DNA from 2 places in the Faecalibacterium sp. DFI.5.82 genome. Region 1 is predicted to be linked to the other one. Evidence: predicted binding sites of a transcription regulator. Region 1 holds the regulator's gene; the other holds the start of a gene.
The links. The regulator HrcA, encoded in region 1, represses chaperone genes, less so after heat shock. The targets are predictions, from matches to a motif close to TGTTAGCACTCNNNNNNNNNGAGTGCTAACA.
Positions count from the first base shown of each region.

Region 2: the regulator HrcA is predicted to act here: its motif matches at 2,585-2,615, upstream of htpG (molecular chaperone HtpG).

Region 1 is NZ_JARFIS010000010.1:49,224-56,250, reverse strand. It holds gene P0G09_RS12110 (aminoacetone oxidase family FAD-binding enzyme) at 1-888, opposite strand, end outside; gene P0G09_RS12105 (diguanylate cyclase) at 1,112-2,593, shown strand; gene P0G09_RS12100 (Fic family protein) at 2,834-3,748, shown strand; gene P0G09_RS12095 (stage V sporulation T C-terminal domain-containing protein) at 3,856-4,398, shown strand; gene hrcA (heat-inducible transcriptional repressor HrcA) at 4,584-5,657, shown strand; gene grpE (nucleotide exchange factor GrpE) at 5,654-6,283, shown strand; gene dnaK (molecular chaperone DnaK) at 6,386-7,027, shown strand, end outside.
Region 2 is NZ_JARFIS010000002.1:126,878-133,904, forward strand. It holds gene P0G09_RS04220 (ABC transporter ATP-binding protein/permease) at 1-1,318, shown strand, start outside; gene P0G09_RS04225 (HD domain-containing protein) at 1,440-1,946, opposite strand; gene P0G09_RS04230 (hypothetical protein) at 1,983-2,414, opposite strand; gene htpG (molecular chaperone HtpG) at 2,702-4,630, shown strand; gene P0G09_RS04240 (5-bromo-4-chloroindolyl phosphate hydrolysis family protein) at 4,730-5,845, shown strand; gene P0G09_RS04245 (galactokinase family protein) at 5,985-7,027, shown strand, end outside.

The DNA of each region.
Region 1 (7,027 bases):
TGCCTTGCCCGGCAGCAGGGGCACCCGGGCCGCAAACAGGGCGGTCAGGGCAGTCTCGTCCAGCATGGGGAAGAGGTCCAGCTCCACGGCCGGGCGCTTTGGCCCCCGCCCCGGGGCCAGATGGCCGGACAGCTGCATGATGCAGATGCCCGAAAGTCCGTAGTCCGTGAACTGCACCTCGCCGTTTTCCATAGCCACAGTGCAGTGGCGGTCGAGGTCCAGCAGGGTGGCAGCGGCCTTGGCCCGGATGCCGGCCAGAGATCGGTTGGGCTTTGCTGTCTGCAGGGCGGTCAGGCAGGGGTACAGCGGCTCCAGCTTTCCGCCGCACTGGGCGGCGAATCGGGTACCGAAGCCGTCGGTGCCGAACTGCGGCCCGGCATTGCCGCCCATGGCGCAGATGACGGCATCGGCCCGCAGGGTCTGGTCCTGACCCTCGGCATCCTCGCACAGGATGGTGTAGCCGCTGCGGTTCTGGCTCAGGGTCTGCACAGTGCAGCCGGTACGCACCTTCACGCCCAGCCGGGCAAGGTGGCCTTCCAGCAGGGCCAGCACGTCTGCGGCCTGGTTGGAGTAGGGGTACACCCGCCCGGCCTCATCGGTGCGGGTGTACAGGCCCAGCGCCGCGAACCATTCCAGCGGTGCGGCGGCATCCACCGCGGCCAGCAGGGGCCGCAGGGCGGCGGGGTCAGCGGTGAAATACTGCTCCGGTGCAATGCCGGTGTTGTCCAAATTGCAGCGGCCGTTGCCGGTGGCCAACAGCTTTTTGCCGCACCTGGGGTTGCGGTCCAGCACCGTCACCCGCACTGCCCCTGCCGGGGCAGACTGGGCGGCGGCCAATGCGGCGGCAAGGCCCGCTGCACCGCCGCCCAATATCACGATCTGCTGCATAAGAGCACCCCCTCAGAAATCCATACATTTTATTATAACATACACAACAGCAAAAGGATAGAAGAATGCCCCAAATTTGCAGCGAATAATCTTTGGCGAAAGCCTTGACAGAAAAAGCAGAATTTGGTAGTGTTGATTCGACGGAATTGCGTGGTTTCGCAGGCTGTGGAAATGCGGCCGGAAAAGGGCAGAGAGTTGGGACTCTGCTGAGGAGAAGCTGAATATGTGGAAGAAAAAAGAAAGATGGACGGCTGCTGCGCTGCTGCTGGCGATGGTCGTGGTGACAGGTCTGTGCTGGTACATCCTGTACATCCGGCAGCAGTTCTATGACGAAGGCACCCGCAACCTGCTGGAGACCTATGAGCAGGTGGATAAGGCGTTTACCATCTTCAGCCGGAGCAACTGGAACATGCTGAACGAGTGGGGCAAGAGCCTGCAGGCTGCCAATGAGGAGGGCCTGGCGGAGGAACGCCTGCACAGCTATGAGGCCGAGCGGGAGATCTGGCGGTACAGCAGCGTGTATCTGTTCAATGAAAACTGCGAATATTGGAGCATCCGGGGCAAGCATGAAAAAGTGGATCACCTCTGGACGGCCTTTGAGGAGATGTACCGCACCGGCAAGCCTACGGTGTCCAGCTACATCATGCGGAGCGGGGAGCGCCGGGTGGTATACTCTGCGCCCATTGCGCCGGTGGAGATCGACGGCACCACCTACACCAGCCTTGCCGTGAGCTATCGGAATAAGACCATAGAGGAATTGATCGGCGGCAGTGCTTATGGCGGTCAGAGCGACTGCTACATCATCCATCCCGATGGCGATGTGATGCTCTCGGAGGAGCCCAAGAGCGAGATCGAGGACTGGATGGACAACCTGTTCGACTACCTGCAGAAGCGTGCGCAGGTGGATGCGGGCACACTGACCCGGGCCCGGCAGGACGTGGCAGAGGGCCGCAGCGGCAGCCTTTTCTACTGGCTTGAGGGCAAGAGCTATTATCTGGTCTACCAGCCTGTGGGCTTTCAGGATCTGTCCATTGTGGGCATCGTCGGCCGTGACGTGGTGGACAGTGGAATGCGGAAGATCCAGAACGCCACCATCCTGCTGCTGGCTGGGCTGTTCTTCTGCGCAGGCATCGTGCTGGTGCACGGTGTCCGCATCGATGCTCGCCTGCGCGTGGAGGAAAAGGAGCGCGCCCTCCGGCAGGAAGAGGAGGCCCGCCAGCAGATGGAGGACCTGGCCAACACCGACGGCCTGACCGGACTGTATAATGAACGCTATTTTGACGCATTGTTGAAAGAAAACGAGCTGAACAGGACACCGTTTGTCCTGTTCTACCTCGACCTTGACCGTTTCAAGCCTGTGAACGACCGTTACGGCCACGATGTGGGCGACCAGCTGCTCAAGGAGGTGGCCAGCCGCCTGCGGGGCTGCGTGCGGGAGAGCGATGCGGTGTTCCGCATCGGCGGGGATGAGTTCGCCCTCATCGTCAACGGAGCCATAACGGAGGGGTTCTGCAAGAGCCGGGTGGAAAAGATCAAGGCAGCCATCCGGGAGCCTTACCGCCTGAAGGATGCAGAGGTGCAGGTTGGCACCAGCTGCGGCTGTGCGGTCTACCCCTGCGACAGCGACGATGTGCGTGCCATCCGCATCCTGGCCGACCACCGGATGTATGAGGATAAGCAGCGCTCCGGCCGGAGCTGCGAGTGACGAGAACGATAAAAGCTTTCTCCCAGTTTCTTGTACTTTCTCCCAAAATGAGCGTATAATTGGGAGAAGGAAGAACGGGCTGGGAGAAGAAATGGGTGAATCATGCGTACATTTGATTATAAAAAGATTGCAGAATACTCCTGGGATAATGAGGTCTTGTCTTATGTTGCGAAGATCCATGAATGCAAGGGGCGGCAGGAACTATATCTGAAACAAAGGCCCGCTGAATTGGAGCGGCTGGTGGAGATCGCAAAGATCCAAAGTACAGAGTCCTCCAATCGGATCGAAGGAATCATCACGACCAATGCACGCCTGAAACAGCTGGTTGAAGATAAAACGACTCCACGTAACCGGGACGAAATGGAGATATTGGGATATCGGAATGTTTTAAATCTCATCCACGAGAACTATGCCTATATTCCGGTAGAGCCGGGGTACATCCTGCAACTGCACCGTGATCTGCTGAAATATACGAATTTGACCTATCGAGGACATTTTAAGACTACACCCAATGAGATCGATATGACCCTTCCCAGCGGGGAACGCCATGTGCTGTTCCGCCCGCTGGAACCATACGAGACACCGGGTGCTGTGGAGGCACTTTGCTGCACTTATCAGGATGTGCTGCACAGAGAACTCGTTGATCCCCTGCTTTTGATCCCCTGTTTTATCTTGGATTTTCTCTGTATCCATCCTTTCAATGATGGTAACGGCAGAATGAGCCGGCTGCTGACCCTTTTGATGCTGTATCAGAATGGATATGTTGTGGGGCAGTACATCAGCATTGAAAAAGCAATTGCAGAGACTAAGGATGAGTACTATGCAGCATTGGCGCAGGCTGATCAGCACTGGCATGAGGAGGAAAATGACCCGACACCGTTCATCAAATATATGCTGGCGGTGATCTGCTCCTGTTATCAGGATTTTGAGCAGCGGGTCGATCTGGTCGGCGGGGGACAGAAGCGCGTGACGGCGTACGAGCGAGTGCGCAGCTATGCGATGGAAAGGCTGGGAGCCTTTACAAAACAGGAGGCCGCAGAGGCCTGCCCGGGCTTTGGTACAAGCTCGATTGAAAGCGCGCTGAAAAAACTGACAGAGGAGGGCGTTCTGGAGAGGATCGGCGCGGGCAGAAAGACGCAGTATGTGCGCAGGTAAGGCTCCGGCCGGAGCTGAATGAATAATTCCCTTCCTGTTTCCACAGAATAACCATACTTCACAGAAATCTGGAAGCAAAACCGGAACATGGAAAGGAAGGGAACCTTATGAAAGCAACCGGCATCGTGCGCCGCATCGATGAGCTGGGGCGGGTGGTCATCCCCAAGGAGATCCGCCGCACCCAGCGCATCCGCAGGGGAGACCCGCTGGAGATCTTCACAACGGGGGACGGCGAGGTCATCTTCAAAAAGTATTCGCCCATGGGGGAACTGAGCGGGGTGACGGCCCAGTATGTGGATGTGCTGAGCAAGTGCTTTGCCCTGACGGCCTTTGTCTCAGACCGGGACCGCATTCTGGCGGCATCCGGTGCGGGCAGGCGGGATCTGGCAGACCGCAGCGTAAGCCAGCCGCTGGAAAAGCTGATGGACAGCCGCAAGCCCTACCAGAGCGATGGTAGCCCCGAAAAGGCATTGCTGCCCTGTGAGGGCTCGCCCCGGGCGCTGCTGTGCGCTGTGCCCATCATTGCGGCGGGGGATGTCACCGGCAGTGTGGGCCTGCTTACGGAGGACCGCACTGCCCAGCCCGATGCCGCCCAGCTCAAGGCGGTGAACGTGGCGGCGGCATTTCTGGCAAAGCAGATGGAGGAATGATCTATTATATAGGAGAGCCGCCGCAGGGCGGCTCTTTTTTGTGCGGCCTTTATGACAGAATTATGAATCTTTCAAAACTTTTCTGAGAAGCTATTGACAGCGCCGCAAAATTGGATATAATGGTCTTAGCACTCAGGAAGAAGGAGTGCTAAAGAAACGAAAAGCGAACGAAGGAGGCAGGCGCTATGACGATGGATGCACGCAAGCAGCGTGTCTTGCAGGCGATCGTTGCGCTGTATGGCCTCGAGGGCGAGCCCGTGGGCAGCAGTGTGCTGGCAAACTACTTTGATATGGCAGTTTCCAGTGCCACGCTGCGCAACGAGATGGCCGCGCTGACCAAGCTGGGTCTGCTGGAGCAGCCCCACACCAGCGCAGGCCGTGTCCCCAGTGCCAAGGGCTACCGTTATTATCTGGATCATCTTCTCACCGATGACCAGCCGCTGGACCGTGTGACCCGCGCCCGTGTGGATGCGGTGTTCGCAAGCCTCGACCACGAGCCGGAAAAGCTGGCACAGGGTGCCGCCAAGGCGCTGGCCGCCATCAGCGGCTGCACCGCCGCCGTCAGCACCCCCTGTGCTGAGGATCTCTGCATCGCCCACTACGAGGTGGTGCAGGTGGGCCGCAGCGCCGCAGCGGTGCTGGCTGTGACCACTGCCGGTTATGTCCGCACCCGTGTGGCGCGGGTCCGCACCGGTCTTTCCCGGGAAAATGCAGCGGCGCTTGCCGCCCTGCTCAACCGGAACCTGACCTTTGTGGCTCCTGTTGATCTGTCGCCCCGGCTCCTTGCAGAGCTGTGCAGCCAGATCAGCCCGGAGCTGGTGCCGGTGATCAGCGCCGCCGCCGCCATCCTGCAGGATTCCACCCAGCCCCATGTGTATCTGGGTGGTGAGCAGTACCTGCTGGACTGGCCCCAGCTGGACGGCAAGGTGGGCAGCATCCTGAGCCTGCTGAACGACGAAGAGCAGGCCGCCGCCCTCATTGCACCCCCGGCAGAGCAGAGCGAAAGCATCCTGCTGGGCGAGGATCTGGAACCTCAGATCCCCGGCCTGTGCATCGTGAGTGACCGGTATCTGGTGGGCGGAGGCCTCTGGGGCTCTGTGGCCCTCATCGGCCCCACCCGGATGCCCTTCCAGAAGCTGATGCCGCTGCTCCACACCTTTGCCGATCAGCTTGGCGAAGGAATGAGCGGCAAACGAAAAGATACCCCGCAGGCAGCCGCACCCCGGCGGACTGTGATCTATAAGGAGGACCTGGAATGAGCGAAGAAACAAAAAAGACCCCGCAGGCAGAAGAACCTGCCGTGGAGCCCAACACCGCCGAGCAGGCCGCCCCGGAAACTGCACCTGAGCAGGCAGCGGCTCCCGAGACGAACGCTGAAGCGGCAGACCCCAAGAAAAAGGATGGCTTCTTCAACAAGAAGGCCCGGGAGCTGGAGGCCGTGAAGGCAAAGCTGGACGCGGCTGAGAAGAATGCCAATCAGGCCAAGGATCAGCTGCTGCGGATGGCCGCCGAGTATGAGAATTACCGCAAGCGCTCCACCCGTGAGGCTGACCAGAAGTTCAACGACGGCGTGTCCTTTGCCGTGAACCAGATCATCCCCATTCTGGATACGCTGGAGATGGCGGCCAACGCCCCCACCACCGACGAGAATTACAAGAAGGGCGTGACCATGACGCTGGACAAAGCCGCCAAGGCGCTGAACGCCCTCCATGTGGAGGAGATCGAGGCGCTGGGCAAGCCCTTTGACCCCAACTTTATGAATGCCGTGCAGCAGATCCCCGCCCCCGATGGGCAGGAGAGCGGCACCGTGATCACGGTTTACCAGAAGGGCTACAAGCTGGGCGATAAGATCGTCCGCCATGCCACCGTTGTTGTGGCAGAGTGATTTTGCAAGACCCCGCAAGGGTTTTCAAATATAACATCCGCTTGGTAACATTTGAGCATCACATAAACAAAAAACGTTCTGAATTTGAGAGGAGCTTTCATTATGAGTAAGATCATTGGTATCGACCTTGGTACTACCAACAGCTGCGTGGCTGTTATGGAGGGCGGCGAGCCCGTTGTTATCGCAAACTCTGAGGGTGCACGCACCACCCCGTCTGTTGTCGGCTTCACCAAGACCGGCGACCGTCTGGTGGGTCAGGTCGCAAAGCGCCAGGCCATCACCAACCCTGAGAACACGGTGGCTTCCATCAAGCGTTATATGGGCACCGACCACAAGGTGACCCTGAACGGCAAGGAGTACACTCCCCAGCAGGTCAGCGCGATGATCCTGCAGAAGCTGAAGGCAGATGCTGAGGCTTATCTGGGCGAGACTGTCACCGATGCAGTCATCACCGTTCCTGCATACTTCAACGACAGCCAGCGTCAGGCAACCAAGGACGCAGGCACCATTGCCGGCCTGAACGTCAAGCGTATCATCAACGAGCCCACTGCCGCATCTCTGGCATACGGCATCGATAAGGAAGAGGACCAGAAGATCATGGTCTACGACCTGGGCGGCGGCACCTTCGATGTCTCCATCATCGAGATGGGCGACGGCGTGACCGAGGTTCTGGCCACCAACGGTGATACCCACCTGGGCGGCGATGACTTCGACCAGCGCATCATCGACTGGATGGCAGATGCG
Region 2 (7,027 bases), on a different contig from region 1:
GGCTTCCCTCTTCTCCATTGACACCGACCAGCTCGAGAGCGCCTTCCAGTTCGACCCCGGAAAGCTGGATCTTGACCTGAGCGGCGCGTTCGACCTGAGTGACGGTTCCGTAGATTTTTCCTCCCTCATTGACCCGGACAGCTTCCAATTTGATCTGGCCGAAACGCCCGGCATCGACATGAGCGCCCTGACGGACGTGTTCGCCAACATGGACATTTCCATCCCCGCCGACAAAATGCAGCAGCTGGCCCAGAAGGTGATGACCGGCTACAAGGATTACATCATCGGCAACGGCATTCTGGGGCTGGACAAGATCGGTTTTGACCAGTATCTTGCCAGTGACCAGTTCCAGCAGCTGATGAAGGATTCCATGGGCAGCCTCATCGATACCGCTGCCCTGCAGGAGCAGTTTACTGCCGCCATGCAGCAGGTCATGGGCAGCGTGATGTCAAACTTCTCAGAACAGATCGCCGCCGAATTACAGACCCAGCTGGGCACTGCCATGGAGCAGGCCATGGGCCAGATCAGCACGAACCTGCAGAGCCAGATGACCGAGCGCTTCTCCTCTCTGGGCAGCCAGATGGAAAGTGCGCTGAAGATCGACGCAGATGCGTTCCGGAATGCCATCCGGTTCAACATGACCGAGGACGATCTGGCGGAGCTGATGAAGTCGAAAATGATGTCCACCAGCGCCACCTATGAAAGCAACCTGCAGACCTTTGGTTATGCCAGCGAGGACGACCCCAGCCAGATCAACATCTATCCGCTGGACTTCGAGCAAAAGGCGAAGGTCCTCAATGTGCTGGACAGCTACAATGCCGCCATGCGTGAGCAGGGCGCGGAAGACAAGGTGATCCAGTACACCGATGTAGTGGGCACCCTGATGACCTCCGTGACCAGGATCATCAACATGATCTCCAACATGCTGGTGGCCTTTGTCTCCATCTCGCTGGTGGTCTCCTCCATTATGATCGGCATCATCACCTATATCAGCGTGCTGGAGCGCCGCAAGGAGATCGGCATCCTGCGTGCCATCGGTGCTTCCAAGCGGAACATCTCCGAGGTGTTCAACGCCGAGACCTTCATCATCGGCCTGTGCTCGGGCCTCATGGGCATCGGCCTCAGCAGACTGCTGCTCATTCCGGGCAACATGCTCATCCAGAAGATCGCCGTCGGCACCAGCGTAGTGGCCGTTCTGCCCTGGAAGGCCGCTGTGGTGCTGGTTGCATTGGCAACTGTGCTGACCATTCTGGGCGGCTTCATCCCCGCCAAAACCGCTTCCCGCTCTGACCCTGTCAAGGCTCTGAGAGCAGAATAAGATCACTTTTTCAAAGAGGCTGTTGCACAAGCCCCAGCAAAAAAGACCAGAGTTGTTTCGCCAAAAGGCGTTACAACTCTGGTCTTTTGCGTTCTTTCATGTGAACAGTGCGGCGGCTTCTTTACCACTCTTCTTCGTCAGCGCCCACCCTTGTGCGGCGGAACATGCTCTCCACAATGGCGCAGTATTTATCCGCCAGACAGACGATGACCGCCTCCCGGCAGGTCGGGATATGGCGGAAGGTCAGGGGCCACATGTGGCTGGCAATGATGTTCTGCTCCTTTTTGGTAATGCCGAACACCCGCTGTGCGTTCACACAGGCAGACCCCGGGTGGGAAAAGCCGTGCATCTCAAACAGATGCCGCAGGCCGTGGAAAGAGCCCTGCTTGTGCCAGTCATAGAGATAGAAATCGTGGAGGAAAGCCCCCACGGCCAGCGTGGTCTCATCGGCTCCCAGATGGAAGCGGTGGTTGATCCAGCAGCTGACCACGACCACATTCTTGCAGTGCTGGTAGGTGGTCACATCACCGTGCTGGATAAACTCACGCATTTCCTGCACCTTGGGGTGATGGTCGTACTGTTCCAGAATAGCGGACAGGCGCTCCCGTTCCGTTTGTGAAAGCTGCATGGAAAATTCCCTTTCTTTTTGTCAGAAACGCTCAGCTCAGCTCCGCAGCTGAACCGGGTTGGAGCTGCCAAAGTTCTCAGCGGCCGAAGGAGTTTCGCGGGTCAGGCTCAGGTCCACCAGATACTGCTTGCCGTCGCCCAGTGCTTCCAGCTCGGCCAGCTTGGCCTCGGCAGAAGCCTTGTCCGGGTACCACTGGATGAGGAAGAAGTTTTCCTCCTCCACGCCGTAATACAGCCACTGGCCGTCCGCCCGCAGCAGGTCGTCCAGATGGTCCACCTCGTCGCCGTCGGTCAGGCCCAGGCCTTCCTCGGCGTAGACATTTTCAGGTTCCACCTGCAGCACCTCGATGACCTGAATGGCGCTCTGTAAGTATTCATCCTGCGAAATGCTCTTGTCCGAGCGTTCCCAGCCCGTCAGGAATGCCTGCATCAGCAGGTTCTTCACGGAGATCTCCGGCTTCATTGCCATAACATATTCCTCTTTCCTCGTTTGTTTCCGCTGACCAGTATACGCTAAAAATTGTGAAAGGTCAACTATTTCTTTATGAATTTTTTGTAGCAACGCACAAAAGGCATTTTGTTCCAGTTCATTTCTGAACTTTTTATGAAACCCCTTGATTTTTGACCCGCATCGGTGTATATTAGCACTCGAAAGATATGAGTGCTAAGAAGATGCAGCATCGGCTGCTTCTTTTGCATTGCCGCTCCTTTTGCAAGGGGCCGGATCTGAATACTGTACAAAAGAGGTTTTGTATTATGGCGAAGAAAGAATTTCAGGCTGAAAGCAAAAAGCTGATGGACATGATGATCAACTCCATCTACACCAACAAGGAGATCTTCCTCCGTGAGCTGATCTCCAACGCTTCGGATGCCATCGACAAACTTTATTATAAGAGCCTGACCGATCCCTCCGTGGGCATGAACAAGGGCGATTTCCGCATCCTGCTCACCCGCGATAAGGACAATCGCCTGCTGACTGTCTCCGATAACGGCATCGGCATGACCAAAGAAGAGCTGGAGCAGAACCTGGGCACCATCGCCCACTCCGGTTCTCTGGACTTCAAGAAGGACAATAAGGACGAGAACATCGACATCATCGGTCAGTTCGGCGTGGGCTTCTACTCCGCCTTCATGGTCGCCGACAAGGTCACCGTCATCTCCAAGGCATACGGTGCGGATGAGGCTTGGCAGTGGGAGTCCAGCGGTGCTGACGGCTACGAGCTGACCCCCGCTGAGAAGGAAACCGCCGGTACCGACATCATCCTGCACATCAAGGACAGCACCGATACCGACAATTACGAGAACTTCCTCGATGAATACGGCATCGTGGCCATCGTCAAAAAGTACAGCGACTATGTGCGCTATCCCATCCAGATGGAGCGGGAGAAGAGCCGCCAGAAACCCGAACCCGATCCCAAGCCCGAGGACTACAAGCCGGAGTGGGAGACCTACACCGAACTTGAAACCCTGAACAGCATGGTGCCCATCTGGAAGAAGCAGAAGAGCGAGGTCACCGATGAGGAATACGCCAGCTTCTACAAGGATAAATTCAACGATTATTCTGACCCCGCCCGCGTCATCGTGAGCCGCACCGAGGGCACCGCCAACTACAACGCCCTGCTGTTCGTGCCCAGCCACCGCCCCTATGATTTCTACACCAAGGAGTATGAGAAGGGTCTGGCTCTGTACGCATCCGGCGTGCTCATTATGGAAAAGTGCGCAGACCTGCTGCCCGATTACTTCAGCTTCGTCAAGGGCATTGTGGACAGCCAGGATCTGAGCCTGAACATCAGCCGCGAGATGCTGCAGAAGGACAACCAGCTCAAGCTGATCCACAATGCACTGGAAAAGAAGATCAAGAACGAGCTGCACTCCATGCTGGTCAACGACCGCGAAAAGTACGAGGCATTCTGGAAGGAGTTCGGCCGCCAGATCAAGTTCGGCGCTTACTCTGATTACGGGATGCACGCTGAGCTGCTGCGCGACCTGCTGCTGTTCTGGTCTGCCAAGGAGCAGAAGATGGTCACCCTGCAGGAGTATGTGGACAAGATGCCTGCCGAGCAGAAGTTCATCTACTTTGCCGCCGGTGACTCCACTGACCGTCTGGCCAAGCTCCCCGCCGCCGAGCTGGTTCTGGACAAGGGCTATGATGTCCTGCTGCTGACCGAGGACGTGGATGAGTTCTGCCTGCAGATCATGCGCAGCTACCCCCGCAAGGATGCCGAGGGCAAGGACGGCACCGTGGAGTTCAAGAACGTCAACAGCGGCGATCTGGGCCTTGAGACCGAGGACGAGAAAAAGGCCGCTGAAGATGCCACCGCCGAGAACAAGCCCCTGTTCGATGCCATGAAGGACGCTCTGGACGGCAAGGTCAAGGAGGTCAAGGTCTCCACCCGCCTGAAGGATCACCCTGTCTGCCTGAGCGCCGACGGCCCCCTGTCCATCGAGATGGAGAAGGTGCTCTCCAAGCAGCCCGGCAGCGAGGGCGTGAAGAGCGACAAGGTGCTGGAACTGAACATCAGCCACCCCGTGTTCGCCGTGCTGAAGGCCGCACAGGAGGCCGGTGATACCGACAAGGTCAAGAAATACAGCAGCCTGCTCTATGCACAGGCACAGCTGATCGAGGGCCTGCCCGTGGATGATCCCGCCGCTTACGCCGAGGCCGTTTGCAGCCTGATGAAGTAATTTCCTTTCCCACAAATAAATTACCCCCTTAACAAAAGGGCCGTGCTCCGCTATAATAAAGTGGAACACGGCTTTTTTGTTTTAGGAGGATTCTGCCCCATGGAGCCCAGACGCAGCAAACATTTTCTTGCCCACATCCCAACCATCGCGTTACTGGTGTTGTTCGCCATGTCGCCGTGGCTGGGCATCCTGTTCTTCATCCTGCGTGCCATTGACCGGGATGCCGAAAAAAAGGAGCAGGAGAACGCGGAATATTCCAGCGATTTCCGCCCCCAGGACACCGGTGCCGGTCAGCCGGCCCGGGACACTGAGCCGGTCTACGGCCACGATGTGCCCACTGCCGAGCAGCAGAACGCCAAAAAGTGGCACAAGACCCTGACCAGCCTCTGCACAGTGTTCGGCGGCATCTTTCTGGGGGTGGGCCTTGCAGGCCTTGCCGATATCATTGACATGTGGGGCTACTGGTTCGACTGGGGCGAGTTTCTGACCGCGCTGGCCCAGACCATTGGCGGCGGCGCTGCGCTGGCTATGGTCCTGCGGATGAAACAGGCCCGCCATCTGGAGCGCCAGCTGGACAAGATCGTTGGGACCCGGGATAATATCCCGCTGGACGAACTCTTTGCAGCCGCGGGCATTGATGCCGACAGGGGCCGCGCCGCCGTGGAGCGCGCCATCGACCACGGCTATTTCGGGGCCGATGCCTATATCGACAACCGCACCGGCACGCTGGTGGTGCGGGGCGCTGCGCCCCAGCCGCCCAGACCCGCCGAGCCCGCACCCGCACCGGCTCCCGAGGATCAGTATGCCGCCCTGCAGCGCCAGCTCCGGCAGGCCAACGATGCCATCCCCGACCTGGTGATGACGGCCAAGATCTCCCGGCTGGAGGATGTCAGCGCCCGCATCTTCGCACTGGCAAAAAAGGACCCGGACAAAAAAGCCCAGCTGCAGAAATTTATGGATTACTACCTGCCCACCGCGCTGAAGCTGCTGAACACCTACGCCCAGCTTTCGGCACAGGATGTGCAGGGCACCAACATCACTGAGGCAAAGCAGAGCATTGAGCGGAGCATGGATCTGCTCATCACCGCCTTTGAAAACCAGCTGGACAAGCTGTTTGCCTCCGATGCGCTGGATGTTTCCACCGACATTGCCGCGCTGGAAGGGATGCTGAACCTCGACGGGCTCACCGGCGGCGATTTCGCGCCCCGGAGCTGACTGCCGGAACTGCGTTGACCTTTCATCCAGATGCAACAATAATACATGGTCTTTTCTCGACAGAACCGATATTATAGAATCAGAAGAACGGGCCCTGGCCCTTTGAAGAATCATTCACCTATACGAGGAGGAACGCGCCATGATGAAGCCTATTTCTGTCTGGAAGCAGGAGCTGGCGGGCGGCACCCATACCGCCCGGCTGGCCTCCCTCTACTGCTGTTCGCCGGAGCAGACCGCTGCCCACGCCGCACGCTATGCGGCAGTGCTGGACGGGCTGGAAGCTACCTTTGGTGCCCACACCGAGGCCGGACTGTACAGCGCCCCGGGCCGCACCGAGATCGGCGGCAACCACACCGACCACCAGCATGGCCGGGTGCTGGCCGGCAGCGTGAACATTGACATGATCGCTGCTGCTGCCCCCAACGGCCTGAACCAGCTGCGTGTGCAGAGCGAGGGCTATGACCTCTGTGTCATCGACCTTGGCGACCTTGCTGCCCGCAAGGAGGAAGAGAACACCACCATGGCCCTGCTGCGGGGCGAGTGTGAGGCCTTCAAGGAGCATGGCGCTGCCCTCTCCGGCCTGGACGTATATATCTCCTCCAACGTGCCCAAGGGCAGCGGCGTTTCGTCCTCTGCCGCCTTTGAGGTGCTGATCGGTGTCATCCTGAACGACCGCTTCATGGCCGAAAAGGTCTCCCCCATCGCCATTGCGCAGATCGGCCAGTGGGCAGAGAACGTCTACTTTGGCAAGCCCTGCGGCCTGATGGATCAGATGGCCTCCAGCGTGGGCAACATTATCACCATCGACTTTGCCGATCCTGCCCACCCCGATGTGGAGCCGGTGCAGGTGGATTTCTCTCAGGCAGGCCTTGCCCTCTGCATCCTGGATTCCGGTGCAGACCACGCCGACCTGACCGATGAGTACGCCGCCATCCCCAACGAGTGCCGCGCCGTGGCCGCTGTCTGCGGCGGCGAAGTCCTGCGGGATGTGCCCTTTGAGACCTTTATTGCAAATCTGCCCGCATGCCGCAAACAGTGCGGTGACCGGGCTGTGCTCCGGGCTTTCCACATCTACGCCGACAACCAGCGCGTTGCCCGGCAGGTAAACGCCCTGCGCGCCGGTGATTTTGTGACCTTCCTGCAGCTGGTCAACGAATCCGGCACCAGCAGCTGGGAATACCT